DNA from 2 places in the Nonomuraea sp. NPDC001699 genome. Region 2 is predicted to be linked to the other one. Evidence: riboswitches for the same ligand, from Rfam matches in the RefSeq annotation. Region 2 holds a riboswitch; the other holds the start of a gene.
What was found. A riboswitch is a leader RNA that binds a small molecule or an ion and turns the genes downstream of it on or off. The one in region 2 is predicted to bind cyclic di-AMP.
Positions count from the first base shown of each region.

Region 1: linked by a shared signal. The riboswitch ahead of ACWCSU_RS31335 (hypothetical protein) and the one ahead of ACWCSU_RS21705 (coiled-coil domain-containing protein) in region 2 are both predicted to bind cyclic di-AMP.

Region 1 is NZ_JBSFGF010000012.1:39,146-46,575, forward strand. Features, by position in the region: gene ACWCSU_RS31305 (winged helix-turn-helix transcriptional regulator) at 1-21, shown strand, start outside; gene ACWCSU_RS31310 (roadblock/LC7 domain-containing protein) at 159-533, shown strand; gene ACWCSU_RS31315 (hypothetical protein) at 537-1,370, shown strand; gene ACWCSU_RS31320 (roadblock/LC7 domain-containing protein) at 1,403-1,774, shown strand; gene ACWCSU_RS31325 (hypothetical protein) at 1,800-2,171, shown strand; gene ACWCSU_RS31330 (alpha/beta fold hydrolase) at 2,181-3,062, opposite strand; gene ACWCSU_RS31335 (hypothetical protein) at 3,117-3,830, opposite strand; cyclic di-AMP (ydaO/yuaA leader) riboswitch at 4,007-4,141, opposite strand; gene ACWCSU_RS31340 (DUF5302 domain-containing protein) at 4,307-4,507, opposite strand; gene ACWCSU_RS31345 (MDR family MFS transporter) at 4,555-6,009, opposite strand; gene ACWCSU_RS31350 (PadR family transcriptional regulator) at 6,066-6,563, shown strand; gene ACWCSU_RS31355 (rod shape-determining protein) at 6,648-7,430, shown strand, end outside.
Region 2 is NZ_JBSFGF010000006.1:512,060-519,489, reverse strand. Features, by position in the region: gene ACWCSU_RS21715 (DeoR/GlpR family DNA-binding transcription regulator) at 1-572, shown strand, start outside; gene galT (galactose-1-phosphate uridylyltransferase) at 569-1,639, shown strand; cyclic di-AMP (ydaO/yuaA leader) riboswitch at 1,708-1,846, shown strand; gene ACWCSU_RS21705 (coiled-coil domain-containing protein) at 1,852-2,805, shown strand; gene pip (prolyl aminopeptidase) at 2,863-3,795, opposite strand; gene ACWCSU_RS21695 (MarR family winged helix-turn-helix transcriptional regulator) at 3,814-4,314, shown strand; gene ACWCSU_RS21690 (zinc-binding dehydrogenase) at 4,325-5,254, opposite strand; gene ACWCSU_RS21685 (TetR/AcrR family transcriptional regulator) at 5,331-5,987, shown strand; gene ACWCSU_RS21680 (M50 family metallopeptidase) at 5,974-7,275, opposite strand.

The DNA of each region.
Region 1 (7,430 bases), on a different contig from region 2:
CATCGTGAAAAAGTCTCGTGAATTGATCTTATTTCCGCACTAGTGATGCTTTTCTTCGCCCTGGCCGTATAAAAACGTATCTCCTGGTAAAACGCGTCCCTTCTGATCTCTTGTGACCCCCTACGCTTTCCCCGTCCCACGACGGAGGGAGGCTCGCGGTGCTGGGAGTGGACACGTGCCTGGCGGAGGTCATGTCGATACCGGGCGCGCTCGACGCCATGCTGGTCGACGGCACCAGCGGCATGGCGGTCGCCTTCAGCAGCGCGTCCGGCGTGGACGCCGACAGGTCCGCCGCCGCGCTGACCGAGGCGCTGCGCGCCACCACCGACGGGCTGACCCGGACGTGTCCCGGCGAGATCGTGCGCATCGACGACATGCTCGTCACCACCGACCGGGGGCACCACCTGCTCCGGCTGCTGGAGACGGTCTTCGAGGGGCCGCTGGTCATCTACGTCCGCCTCGACCTGGAGCGCTCGAACCTGGCCCTGGCCCGTTACCGCCTGCGGGCCATCTCCGACCTGCTGACCACCTGAGCCATGGCCGCGCTCGACTCGCTCCTGTCCGGACTCGCCCGCGAACGCGCGACGGGCGCCCTCCGCCTGGGCAGGAACGGCACGATCTACCTGTCGGGAGGGCGCGTGACGTACATGGAGTGCGCCCAGGCGCCGGGCGTCGAGCGGCTGTTCGCGGCCCGTGGGCGGATGTCGGAGTCGGCCCTGCGCGCCCTCCAGGCCGACGGCGGCCGCACCCGGCTGCTCCAGGAGGGCCCGGTCACCCTGGCCGAGCTCCAGTACGCGGTGCTCGGCGTGGTCCAGGACGCCGCCTTCTTCCTGCTGCCGGTGACCGGCGTGCGGCCGAAGTTCCGGCCCGGGGAGGAGCACTGGCTGGGCGGGCAGTGGTTCTTCGACGTCCCGGAGCTGGTGCGCGAATCCGCCCGCCGCCGCGAGCAGCTCGCCGGCATCTGGCCCTCCGCCGACGTGGACACCCAGCCCGTACGGCCGATCCCGCGCCTTCCCGGGCACGGGGTGACGCTCAGCCAGGTGCAGTGGGAGGTCGTCGTACGGGCCGACCAGAAGGCCACCCCGCTGGAGCTGGCCCGGCAGCTCGGCCGGTCGGGATACTCGGTGCTGCTGGCCGTCAGGAAGCTGGCCGCCGCCGGCCTGCTCGTCCCGCCGGACCCGGTACGGCCCGCGCAGCCCCGGCGCCACCCCGACGACGGGGAGGCGCTGCCCAAGCGGGTGCCGAGCCCGGTGGCCGTCCCCGCCGGCGACGGGCGGACGGGGACGGCCGCCGGGCCGGTGCCGACGGGCGACCCGACCGATCTGACGCTGCTGCGGCGGCTGAAGAAGGCGCTGGAGGAGATGCCGTGAGGTTCCCCTCACGACGCAGGAGGAGGCCACCCGTGGAGCTACGGCAAGAGGTCCTGGCGGAGATGGAACTCCTGCGCGGACGCACCCCTGACGTCACCGGCAGCGTCGCCTGCACCGTGGACGGCCTGCGGATCGCCGGCGACCTCGACGGCGACACCGGCGAACAGGTGGCGGCGCTGTCGGCGGCGCTGCTCGCGATGAGCAGCCGGATGCTGACCATGGCGGGCCGCGGGACGTTCGAGGAGACCCTCGTGTCCGGCACCGCCGGGTTCGTGGCCCTCTACGCCGCGGGCCCCACGATCGTCCTCACGGTCCTGGCGGGACCCGGCGCCAACGTCGGGCTCCTACGGCTGGAGGGCAGGAAGACGGCGGCCTCCGTGGCCGCCGTGGCACGCAAGCACTGACCATCCCACCGAAGCGGAGGAAAGCATGGCAGGCATGGACGTCTCCCTCAAGGAGATGATGAGCATCGACGGCACGATCGGAGCGGCGATCGTCGACCACGGCAGCGGCATGGCGCTCGGCACGCTCGGCGGCTCGAAGGAGCTGGACCTCCAGGTCGCGGCGGCGGGCAACACCGAGGTCATCAAGGCCAAACTGCGCACGATGGACTCGCTGGGCCTCAAGGACGGCATCGAGGACATCCTCATCACGCTGACCGCGCAGTACCACATCATCCGCCCGCTCACCGGCCGCAGCGGCAAGGGCCTGTTCCTCTACCTCGCCCTCGACCGTAACCGGGCCAACCTGGCCCTGGCCCGGCACATGCTCAAGGTCATCGAGGAGAAGCTGGAGCTCTGACCGGCCCGCTCACGGCTCCGTGGCGACCTCCGGGCGTACGGCGGCCGCGGAGCCGGTGTGGGCGCTGATCTCGGCGATGATCTCGGGCCAGAGGGGGCGGGGCAGGTCGTGGCCCATGCCGGGGTAGGTGACCAGGCGGGCGCCCGGGATGGCGGCGGCGGTGGCCCGGCCGCCGGCGATCGGCACGAGCTGGTCGTCCTCGCCGTGGATGACCAGCGCGGGCGCCCTCAGCCCGCCCAGTGCCGCCGTACGGTCGCCGGAGGCCATGATGGCGGCCAGCTGGCGGGCCGTGCCGGCCGGGTCGTGGCAGCGGTCGAAGGCCAGCCCGGCCAGCCTGCCGACGCGTTCGCGGTCCAGCTCGTAGCCGGGCGACCCGATGACGGACCAGGTCGCCAGGGCGCCGGCGACGACCGACTCGCGATCGGTCGCGGGCTTGGCGAACAGCACCGCGGCGGCCGCCTCGGTCGGCGGGGCCGCCTGGGGGCTGGGCGTGGACATGATCGAGGTCAGGCTCAGCACGCGCGCGGGATGCCGGATGGCCAGCGCCTGGGCGACCATCCCGCCCATCGAGGCGCCGACGACGTGCGCGGCGGGCAGGCCCAGGACGTCCATGAGCCCGGCGCTGTCGTCGGCCAGGTCGTCCAGCACGTACGGCGAGGGCGCTCCCCATGGGGGAACGCCCTCGTCGTGGAGGTGCGTGGACAGGCCCGCGTCGCGGTTGTCGAACCTGACGACGTGGTGCCCCCGCTCGGCCAGGAGTTCGCAGAACTCGTCGTCCCAGTGGATGAGCTGGGCGCCGAGTCCCATGATGAGCAGCAGGGGCCTGCCCGCGGGTGAGCCGAAGCTCTCGTAGGCGATCTCGATGCCGTTGGCGGCTGCGCGCTGGATCACAGCGACCAGAATGTCATTCTGGTCGTCCGGCGTAAAGGCCGGAATGTCCGTGGGTCAGTCGTTGAGGAGCTTGCGCAGGCGCTCGCCGCCGAGCACCACGCCGCCACCGGCCAGGACCAGCACGCCGGCCATGACGGTGCCGCCCATCGCGACGGTCTTCCCGACGTTGCCCTGACCGCCGGCGGAGGTTGCCGCGTCGTCGGCGGGCGCCTCGGCCAGGACCTTGGGGGGCTCGGCCGGGTTGGCGTCGTACCTGCTCCAGGCGCCACTGGAGAAGGCCACGGGGTAGTTCTTCTTGCCCTTGCCGTCGCCCCACTTGGTGATGACGTAGTCGATCTTGATGTGGCCCTGGCCGCCGTTGCCGTCCACGCCGAGGGTGTCGGAGTTGAAGGTGCCGCCGGTCAGCTCGGCGAAGGTCTTGGCGTCGAGGTCGAGCATGACGCCGCGGTTGGAGGGCTCGCCGGGACCGCGGTCGCCCACGAAGAACGGCATCTTCTTGCCGTTGTAGGTCACGTAACCCTCGGTCATGAGGGGCCAGCTGGGACTGGCGGCCAGGCCCTTCTGCATGGGCTTGCCGCTGGCGGGAAGACCGGTGTCGCCGGCGCGGCCGGAGGAGTCGTCCCAGAAGTACGAAGCCTTGGTGGATCCCTTGAGCAGGATCTTCTGGTCGTCGCCGGTGTCGGCGTGGGCGCCGGTGGCGGAGATCGTCAGCGCGCCCATGGCGGACACGGACAACAGGGCGAGAGAGCGCAGGCCAAATCGAGACATGAAGCAGTGAAGTCCTTCGCGAGGGGACAGGGGGAACGCGCGTGACTACGGTGCGTAACCGGGCAGAGCGCCGAAAGGGTGGTTACGCGGCGCGTGGGGGAAAGTCGGGGAAGAGACCGCTCAGCAGGCGGTCGTCACTACACTGTCCGGGGGTACGACGAGGTGGTACATGCGTGAAGTCCTCTCCATCTCGCCTACCGGGTTAGCTGACGGGTTCGGGCGTGGAGATGCCCTACCGGCACAGGGCCGGATTCACCCCAATGAGATGGGTCCCCGGTTCCCGACAAGTCGGGATTCGGCGCCAGCTGTCGCCCCTCTCCTGGTAGGGACTACGCCACCAGCTGGTAATTGGTTAAGACGGTACCCAGAGATTCGGACAAATACAAACGAATCGTCATGAACCGGGTAAAGATCTACCTGTCGAGGTAAAGAGAAAGGGGGCACGGCATGCCGTACCCCCAGCTAAATTCGACCTTTCAGCCGCCGCTCTTGCGCCTGAAGGATCTTTTACTCGAGGCCGGGCCGTGCGCCCCGTGGATCTTCGACGGGTCCACGCCCCTGCCACCCGCGGCCGAGTCGGCCTGCTGCCCGCGCTTGCGTTCCAACGCCTCCCGGAACTTGCGCTTCATCTCGTCCTCGGGAGTCTCGCTGACTTCCGGCTCCGGTGTTTCCGCCATGAGGACCTCCTGGTATTGGGGACATCCACAGCTTCGCATGACGCCGCTTACGACGCGAAACCGGCCTCCACTCTGCTCTCCGGCGACGGCGTCTGCTCCAGCCGCCTGCCGGGCATCATGACCAGCGCGACCAGGGCGATCACCGCGCCCGCCACGCCCAGCGACGGGATCACCACGGCCGCCGCCGAGGCGTGCGCGGCCGCGAGCCCGTGCACGGGCGCGTCCGTGGTGATGACCGACGTGTACGCGGTGCCGGCCAGCGCCAGCGCCACCGAGCCGCCGATCTGCCGGAAGAAGGTGAGGTTGGCCGAGGCGGTGCCGATGTACTGCGGCGCGACGGCCTGCTGCACGGCCACGGTCAACCCCGACAACATCGGCCCCATGCCGAGCCCGATGAGCACCATCCACCCGGCCAGCAGCAGGCCGTCGGTGCGCAGGGTCAGGTTCAGGCAGAGCAGGCTGCCGGCCACCAGCAGGAACGGCGCCCCCACCAGCCACGGCTTGTACGTGCGCGTCCTGGACATCAGCGTCCCCATGAGCGCGCTGCCCGCCACCATGGCCAGCGTCATCGGGTAGATCCTCAGCCCGGACTCGGTGGCGCTGACGTTCAGCGCCTGCTGGAAGTAGCGCGGCAGGAACACCACACCGGCGTACATGCAGAAGGCCGTGAAGAACGAGGTCGCGTTGACCAGCGTGTACGTGCGGTCCCGGAACAGGTGCATCGGCATGATCGGGCTCGCCACCCGCAGCTCGACCAGCACGAACACGGCCAGCAGGACCAGGGCCAGCAGGATCGGCCCGGCCACGGGCAGGGAGGTCCAGGAGTTGCCGTCCAGGCCCTTCTCGGTGAGGCCGAGCAGCAGCGCGCTGATGGCCACGCTGAACACCGCGATGCCCAGGTAGTCCGGCCGCCCCCCGCCGCCGGTGCCCGGACGGAACGGCAGCCGCAGCGCCACGATCGCGATCAGCGCGATCCCGAGCGGCACGTTCACGTAGAAGGCCCACCGCCAGCTCGCGTGGTCGGTGAACAGCCCGCCCAGGAACGGCCCGGCCAGGTACGTCAACGCCATCACGCCGCCGAGCGCACCCTGCACCCGGGCGCCGTTCCGGCCGGGCGGGAACATCTCCATCACCAGGGCCAGCGAGAGCGGCAGCAGCGCGCCCGCGCCCAGCCCCTGCACGGCCCGGAACACGATGAGCTGGGTCATGTCCTGCGCCAGGCCGCACAGCGCCGATCCGACGACGAACACCGACATCCCGACGAGCAGCAGCGGCTTCCTGCCGTGCTGGTCGGACAGCCGGCCGTACAGCGGCACGGTGACGGTGGAGGTGAGCAGGTAGGCCGTGACCACCCACGTGTACAGCCGCGTGCCGCCCAGCTCGCCGGTGATGCGGGGCAGCGCGGTGCCGACGATCGTCTGGTCGAGCATCGCCAGGAACATCCCGCCGAGCACCGCCAGCAGCACCAATCCATTGCCCTTGGCCTTCATGTCATTAGTCACAGGTAGAGAGTGATAGGTAAGAGCTGACATGTCAAGCCTTTGCTATGCTGGCGGGCATGTCCCTGCGGATCGCCCTTCTCGGGCTGCTCTCCGGCGTCGGCCCGGCCAGCGGCTACGACCTGGCCAAGAAGTTCGAGCACTCGCTCAACCACGTCTGGCAGGCCGGGCACACGCAGATCTATCCCGAGCTGGTCAAGATGGCCGCCGACGGCCTGGTGACGGTCGAGCACGAGGGCGCGCGGGGCCGCAAGATCTATGCCATCACCCCCGAAGGCCGCGCGCTGCTCACCGACTGGCTGGTCGGCCACGACCCGTCGGCGACCGTGCGCAGCGAGACCGCCCTCCAGGCGTTCCTGTTGCCCCTGCTGGACACCGAGCAGGCCATCGCCGTGGTCGAGCGCATCAAGGCCCACTTCGTGGCCCGCCTCGCCGTGCTCGACTGCGTCCCTGAGGGCAGGCTCGGCAACTACGCGCTCACCCTCGGCCTCCGCCAGGTCCGCTCCGGCGTCGCCTGGGCCGACGAGACCCTGGCCGCCCTGCGGCGCGAAGGGTAAAACGGAACTCTTCGGTTCCTGGTGTTGCGTTGGAGCAGCCCCGGATATACACCCAGGCATGATGGTCTACCTCCCAGTACGGCGATGAGCCTCCTGGGTCGTGACCTGGCGATCGACCTCGGCGCGGCCAGCACGAGGATCTATGCCAAGGGCAAGGGCATCGTGCTCGACGAGCCCTCGGCCGTCATGCGCGACAGGGAGACGGGCAAGGTCCTCGGCTACGGCGCCGAGGCCGCGGACGCCGTGGACGTCACGGACGGCGAGACGTACTGGCCGATCAGCGACGGCCTGCCCCAGGACGGCGAGCTCGCCCGGCGCATGATCAGGCACTTCCTGCGCAAGGTGCACCGGCACCCCTTCCCCCGGCCGCGTCTGGTCATGGCCGTGCCCGACGAGTTCACGCCGATCGAGCGGGTGGCGCTGCGCGACGCCGGGTTCGAGGCGGAGGCCCGCGGCATCCTGCTGGTCAAGCATGCGATCGCCGCGGCGCTCGGCGCGGGCCTGCAGGTGCGCGACGGCACCGGGCACATGGTCGTCGACATCGGCCGCGACGCCGCCAGGGTCGCCGTGCTCTCCTGCGGGGCCGTGGTCGCCGCCGGAACCGTGCGCGGCGGCGGGAACGCCGTCACCCGCGCCGTCGCCCGCCTGGTCGAGGACGAGCACGGCCTGCTGGCCGACGACCGGCAGGCCGAGTCGGCCAAGCTGCACGCGACCCGGGAGCCGGCCGGGAACGTGCTGATCCACGGCAGGGACGCCGGCACCGGCGAGGAGCGCGCGGTCGCGCTGCCCGCCGCCCGGGTCCGCGAGGCCGCCGTGCAATCGGTCGAGCACATCGTGCGGGCCGCCGAGTACACCATGGAACGTTGC
Region 2 (7,430 bases):
CCGCCAAGTCCGCCCGCCAGCAGCAGGAGAAGGAGGCCATCGCGCGGCACGCGGCCACCCTCGTCCGGCCGGGCACCGCCGTCGCGCTCTCCGCCGGCACCACCACGTGGGCGCTGGCCCACCATCTGGTCGCCGTGCCCGAGCTGACCGTGATCACCAACTCGATCCCCGTCGCCGAGGTCTTCCACCGCAACCCGCGCGCCGACCGCACGGTCGTGCTGACCGGCGGCGTGCGCACACCCTCCGACGCGCTCGTCGGCCCCGTGGCGGTGGCGGCGATCCGCCGGCTGCACGTGGACACGCTCTTCCTCGGGGTGCACGGCATGAGCCTGCGCGCCGGGTTCACCACGCCCAACCTCCTGGAGTCCGAGACCGACAGGGAGCTGGTGGCCGCGGCGCACCGGCTGGTGGTCCCCGCCGACCACACCAAGTGGAACACGGTCGGCATCAGCACGATCGCCGAGCTGACCGAGGCCGACGTGGTCATCAGCGACGCGGGGCTGCCCGAGGAAGCACGCACCGAGCTGGCCGAACGGGCCGGAGAACTGATCATCGCGGAGGGCACGCCTTGAAGCGCACCATCACCCACCTGGCAGACGGCCGAGAGCTGATCTACTTCGACCGGCGCGACGACGCCGACCGGAGCGCGATCGACCGGCGTCCGCTCGACCCGCGGCCGGTGGCCTCCGAGCTGCGCTACGACCCGCTGACCGAGGAGTGGATCGCGATCGCCGGTCACCGGCAGACGCGCACGTTCCTGCCGCCGGCCGACGAGTGCCCGTTGTGCCCGTCGTCCGGGACGCGGGCGTCGGAGATCCCGGCCCATGACTATGACGTGGTGGTGTTCGAGAACCGCTTCCCCTCTTTCTCCGGAAATTTTGGGACTTATGGGGATGTCGGCGGGTTGAGTGAGGTGCGTCCGGGGGTCGGGCGGTGTGAGGTGGTGTGCTTCACCTCCGACCACACCTCCTCCTTCTCCAAGCTCTCCAACGCCCAGGTCAGGCTGGTCATGGAGGCGTGGGCCGACCGCACGGCCGAGCTGTCCGGCATGGAGGGCGTCGAGCAGGTGTTCTGCTTCGAGAACAGGGGCGAGGAGATCGGCATCACGCTCCCGCACCCGCACGGGCAGATCTACGCCTACCCCTACGTGACCCCGCGCACCAAGCTCCAGCTCGGAGCGGCCTCGCGGTACACGGGCGGCAATCTGTTCGCCGACGTGCTGGCCGCCGAACGGGCCGCCGGCACGCGGGTGGTCGCCTCCAACAAGCTGTGGACGGCGTTCGTCCCGGCCGCCGCGCGCTGGCCGTTCGAGGTGCACGTGTATCCGCACCGGCAGGTGCCCGACCTGGCGGCGCTGTCGGAGGAGGAGCGGGCCGCGTTCGCGCCGCTGTACACCTCGGTGCTGCGGGCGCTGGACGCGCTGTTCGGGGTGGCGATGCCGTACATCTCGGCCTGGCACCAGGCGCCGGTGCGGTACGGCCGCGAGCTGGCCTACCTGCACCTGGAGCTGTTCAGCATCAGGCGGGCGCCCGGCAAGCTGAAGTACCTGGCGGGCTCGGAGTCGGCCATGGGCGCCTTCGTCAACGACGTGCTGCCGGAGGAGGCTGCACGCATGTTGCGATCACGAATTGATCACTAATTGATTTCTCCTTAAAGTCGCATGACTCGTGATCTACCACTAATATCCCGTTAGACATCGGCCAGAACGGTCGTTGTACGCCTAATCCCGGGCGTGTTGCCCGGGAGCCGGGGACCCATCGCATCCGGGGTGAATCCGCGCAAGTGGTAGGGACTGCTCCCGTGCCCGAACCCGTCAGCTAACCCGGCCGGCAGAGGGAGAGGAACACCCACGTGGCGGCTTCGACCCCCGCGAGTCTTGCCATCGGCCTCATCACCGCCACCGCGCTGCTCATCCATCCGGCCGCCGCCTCGGCCGCGCCCAAGCCGTCCGAGGCCGAGCTGCGGGCCCAGCTCAAGCAGCTCAACAGCAAGGTGGACAAGCTCATCGAGACGTACAACCTCAAGCGGGTCGAGCTGGCCAAGGCCCAGCAGGCCGCCACGGCGGCACAGCAGCGGCTCACCGCCGCCGAGCAGGCGGTGGCCACGGCCGAGCAGCGGGTCGCCGAGATCGCCCGGATGCGCTACCAGAACCGCGACGCCTCCCTGCCCGGCTTCATGCTGACCCCGGACGGCAACAACGTGGCCATGCTCGAACAGCTCACCGCCGAGCAGCAGGCCGTCGTCAACAGCGTGGCCAAGGCCCGCGACGACCAGAAGAAGGCCGCCGCTGCCGCCACCGCGCTCGCGGCCGAGCTCAAGGCGGGCACGGCGGAGGTGGCCGAGCAGCGCGACGACGCCCAGGACGTCATCGACGACATCAAGAAGAAGCTCCAGGACCTCGTGCCGTTCGGGCCGGGCAAGAAGTCCGACGGCAGCTGGGCGCCCGAGCTGCCGTCCGGCTCGGACAACATCACGCCGCGCACCCGGCTGATGCGCGCGCAGGTGCAGAAGAGCTTCTCGCTGCCGTACGAGGTGGGCTGCTTCCGGTCCGGCTCCAGCGGCGAGCACCCGCTCGGCCGGGCCTGCGACTTCATGATGAGTACGGGCGGCACCATGCCGAGCGCCGTCAACAACGCCCTGGGCGACCGCCTGGCCGCCTGGGCGCTGCAGAACAAGGCCAAGCTCGGCGTCAAGTACGTGATCTGGAAGCAGCGCATCAACCAGGGCTCGGGCTGGCGCGCGATGTCCGACCGCGGCAGCATCACCGAGAACCACTACGACCACGTGCACATCTCGATGAACTAGCCGACGTCCTGTTCGCGTGACCACCTGACAGCCTTGCCGGCCCGGGCTGTCGGTGGTTCAGCCCCGGAACCTGTCCGTCGCGGCGGTCAGCAGGTCGATCATCTCCAGCCCGCCGTGTCCCTCCCCCACCACGTGCAGCTCGCTCCCGGGCCACGCCTTGTGCAGCTCCCAGGCCGTCACCAAGGGCCCGCTGACGTCGTACTTCCCGTGGATGAGCACCCCGGGCACCCCCGCCAGCCGCGTAACCCCGCGAACGAGATCGCTCTCCCCGAGAAAACACCCGTTCCCCCAGTAGTGCGTCACCAGCCGGGCGAACGTCATCCGGAACACCGGGTCCTGATATCTCCGGCTCGGCTGGAACTCCGGGTCGAGGCTCACATGCGTGTCCTCCCACGCACACCACTCGATCGCCGCCCGCTCCCGCCGCTCGGGGTCGGCCAGCGCCTTCGCGTAGCCCGCCGCCAGGTTCCCGCCCCGGTCCTCCTCCGGCAGGAAGTCGCGGAACCGCTCCCACTCCCGGGGGAAGATCCGCCCGACGTCCCGGGTGATCCACTCGATCTCCCAGGGCCGCCCGGCGGTGACCGCGAACAGGATCACCTCGCTCACCCGCTCCGGATACCGCTCGGCGTAGGCCAGCGACAGCGTCGCCCCCCAGGACGCCCCCACGAGCTGCCACCGCTCGATGCCGAGATGCTCCCGCAGCCGCTCCATGTCGGCGACGAGGTGCGCCGTGGTGTTGACCGACAGATCGGTTTCCGGCTCCCCGGCATCAGGCGTGCTCTTCCCGCAACCACGCTGATGAAAGACGACGATCCGGTACGCCTCGGGATCGTGGTACCGCCGCCACCCCGGGGACGCGCCCCCGCCCGGCCCGCCGTGCACGATCACCGCCGGCTTGCCATGCGGATTCCCGCTGACCTCCCAGTAGACGAGGTTGCCGTCACCCACGTCCAACATGCCCTGCTCGTAGGGCTCAATCGAGGAATACATAAGCGCTAATATATCTACATGACCCAGAGTCTCGGCACCCTGATGCGCACCTTCCACGAGCGCACCGACGGCGCGATCGCCCGGCTGTACGCCGACCTCGGGCTCCCCGACTACCGCCCCCGCTACTCCCCCGTCGTCCGCGCCCTGGTCGAGACCGGCCCCATGACCATCCGCGACCTGGCCGCCGCCATCGGCGTCACCCACTCCGCCGCCAGCCAGACCGTCACCCAGATGCGCCGCGCCGGCTACCTCGACCTCCGCCCCGGCCCCGACGACGCCCGCCAGCGCATCGTGCACCTCACCGGACGATGCCGCGACGCGCTCCCTCTCATCGAGGCCGAATGGCAGGCCACCGCCCTCGCCATCGCCACCCTGGACGCCGAGCTCCCCGTCCCGCTGGCCGACGTCCTCGCCTCCGCCCTCCAGGCCCTCGACGCCCACCCCTTCCGCGACCGCCTTCTCGCGACCGCGCCGCTGGCCGCGTACGGCGATCGGCGCGGTCCCGGGGGCAGGGACTGACCCTGCTCTCTCACGCCAGGTCGAGCACCGCCTTGCCGTGCACGCGGCGTTCGAGGAGGGCGGTCACGGCCTCGGTGGCGTCGTCCCAGCCGCCGCGCCAGGTGATCTCAGGGCTCAGCGTGCCGCCCGCGACCTGTCCGGCCAGCCAGGTCAGGTCGCGGCGCAGGCCCTGGCAGTAGAGCAGGTGGAACGTCACGAGCGAACGGTCGTGGCGGTCGGCTCCGCCGAACAGGGCTCCGAACGGGAAGCTCTCCCCCTCGCCGGTGGAGTGGCCGACGGCGACCAGCGTGCCGCCCTCGGTGAGCTGGTCGAACGCCTCGACCAGCGGGGCGCCGCCGAGCAGGTCCAGGACGCCGTCGAGCCGTCCGCCGCTCTCCGCGGGGCTCGCGACGACCTCGTCCGCGCCGAGCGCGCGCAGGGCTTCGCCGTGCCGGGCCGGGTCGCCGGTGGCGGCGATCACGTACGCGCCGCCGAGCCGGGCGAGCTGCACGGCGTACCGTCCGACGCCGCCCGTCGCGCCGGTGACCAGGACGCGCCGCCCCAGGATCGGCCCGAGACGGTCGAGCGCGCGCAGCGCGGTGGCGCCGGCGACCGGGATCGTGCTGATCGCGCCGGGGTCCGCGTCCTGCGGCGCCACCCCGATCCAGTCGGTCGACACGGCCCGCAGCTCGGCCCAGCCACCACTCTCGCCCACCGTGACCACGGGCGTGCCCGCGGCCGGCCCCGAGCCGTCGGCCGCGGCCTGGACGACGACCCCCGCGGCGTCCCAGCCCAGCACCGTGCCCTCGGGCGCCTCCTGGAGGCCGTGCCTGACCTCGCCGTAGTTGAGCGACGTGGCGGTGACCCGGACCAGCGCCTGGCCGGGCGCGGGCACCGGCTCGGGGGCCTCCCCCACCCGCAGGCCCCCGGGAACGGAACGGTCGACGATCAAAGCGCGCATGATGATGCCCTCCAAAGTGCCACTGAGTGGCATAAGCCTATAGGGGGCATATGCGCTCCGGCTACACTAGGGGACGATGACCGCCGATCTGCTGCCGCTCCGGGAGCGCAAGAAGCTCAAGACCAGGGCCGCCCTGGTGGACACCGCGCTCGCGCTGTTCACCGAGCGCGGCTTCGACCAGGTGACCCTCGACGAGCTGTGCGCGGAGGTCGAGATCTCCAAGCGCACGTTCTTCCGGAACTTCGCCAGCAAGGAGGAGGTCGCCTCGGCCCCGCTGGAGGCCCTGTGGACCGCGCTGCTCGGCGACGTCGAGCACGCGCCGCTCGGCGGCCGTCCCGTGCTGGAGGTGTTGCAGGAGGCGATGCTCGCGGCGGTGCGCCGGATGTCGGCGGAGGGGCCGGAATGGGTGGCCCGCGTGCGGCTCAGCCAGGAGCTGTCGCAGCGTACGCCGTCCATCGCCGCGCACGGGCTGCAGTTCTGCGACCGCACCAGCGCGGCCTTCGAGACGACCCTGCGTACGCGGCTCGGCCTCGGCGACCGCGACCAGCGGCCCAGGCTGGCGCTCGACCTGCTGGTGGCGGCCTTCCACGCCGCCCTGCGCGGCTGGACCACCGGCTCGCCCGAGCCCACGCTGGACGGCCTGCTCGCCGAGCTGCGTTCCGTGTTCGCGGCCGTGCCCGAGGCGGTGACGTTCACCGGCGACGGGCCCGGCCGCCGGGTCAGCCGAGCGTGAGCGGGTTGACCAGGTCGGCGTAGACCAGCAGACCGGCCATGATGATCAGCACGAACGCCATCGCGTACGTGAGCGGCAGCACCTTGGCGATGTCGACGTGGCGCGGCTCGGGACGGCGCATGACCCTGGCGTAGCCGCGCTTGATCCCCTCCCACAGGCCGCCCGCGATGTGACCGCCGTCGAGGGGCAGCAGCGGGATCAGGTTGAACAGGCCGATCGCCAGGTTGAACCCGGCGAGCAGGCTGACGAAGGTGAACAGCTTGTTCGTGACGGAGGTGTCGGAGGCCAGGATCTCGCCGCCGAGCCGGCCCGCGCCCACGACGCCCACCGGGCCCTCGGGGTCGCGCTTCTCGCCGGAGAAGGCGGCGTTCCAGACGCCGACCATCTTCTCCGGCAGGTTGACCATCGAGCCCACGACGCGGCCGGTCAGGTCGCCCATGTAGCCCAGGACGTACCCCATGCTCTGCTTCTCGTAGACCTGGGAGGGCACGACGCCGAGGAACCCGACACCCTTGTCGATCTTGCCTTCGTCGGCCGTGCTGGGCAGGTCGCGGGCGATGAGGGTGACGTCGAGCGTCATCGGCCTGCCGTCGCGGACGATGCCGAGCTTGACCGGGCCGGCGCCGTGGCCGCGGATGAGGCGGGTGGCGTCCTGCCAGCTCGCGATCTTCTGGCCGTCGAGGGAGACCATGCGGTCGCCGACCTTGACACCCGCCTTCGCGGCCGGGGTGCGCTCGTCGGCGGGCGTGCACGTCTTGCGCACCTCGGTGGTGGGGATCACGCACGTGTTGGTGTCGGCCGACACGATCGGGGCCAGCTTGGGCAGGCCGATGCCGACCAGCAGGATGCTGAAGAAGATGAAGGCGAGCACGAAGTTCATCGCCGGGCCGCCCGACATGATGATGACCTTCTGCCACCACTTCTTGCGGTAGAAGACGCGGTCCTCGTCGCCGGGCCGCACCTCCTCCATCGCGGCGTCGCGGGCGGTCTCGATCAGGCCCTGCCACGGCCCGGTCGGCGCGCTGCGCAACCTGCCGGGGACGTCGCCCGGACGCGGCGGCAGCATGCCGATCATGCGGATGTAGCCGCCGAGCGGGATCCACTTGATGCCGTACTCGGTCTCGCCCCTGCGGATGGACCAGGCGGTCGAGCCGAAGCCGACCATGTACTGGGTCACGCGCACGCCGAAGATCTTGGCCGGCACGAGATGGCCCACCTCGTGCAGGCCGACGGAGACCATCAACCCCACCAGGAAGAGGAGGATCCCGGCGACAAAGAGCCAGTTCATCTACGCGCGCTCCAGGCAGACAGGCGGTCTCGACGTGTCCAGACTAGTCGAACTCATCACATCCCTCGGGCTTGTCCGCACTTTGGCGAATCCACGAGCCACATTGACAGTAAGCGATCAGCCGATCACCCTGGGAGACGATGGAGGGGGACGTC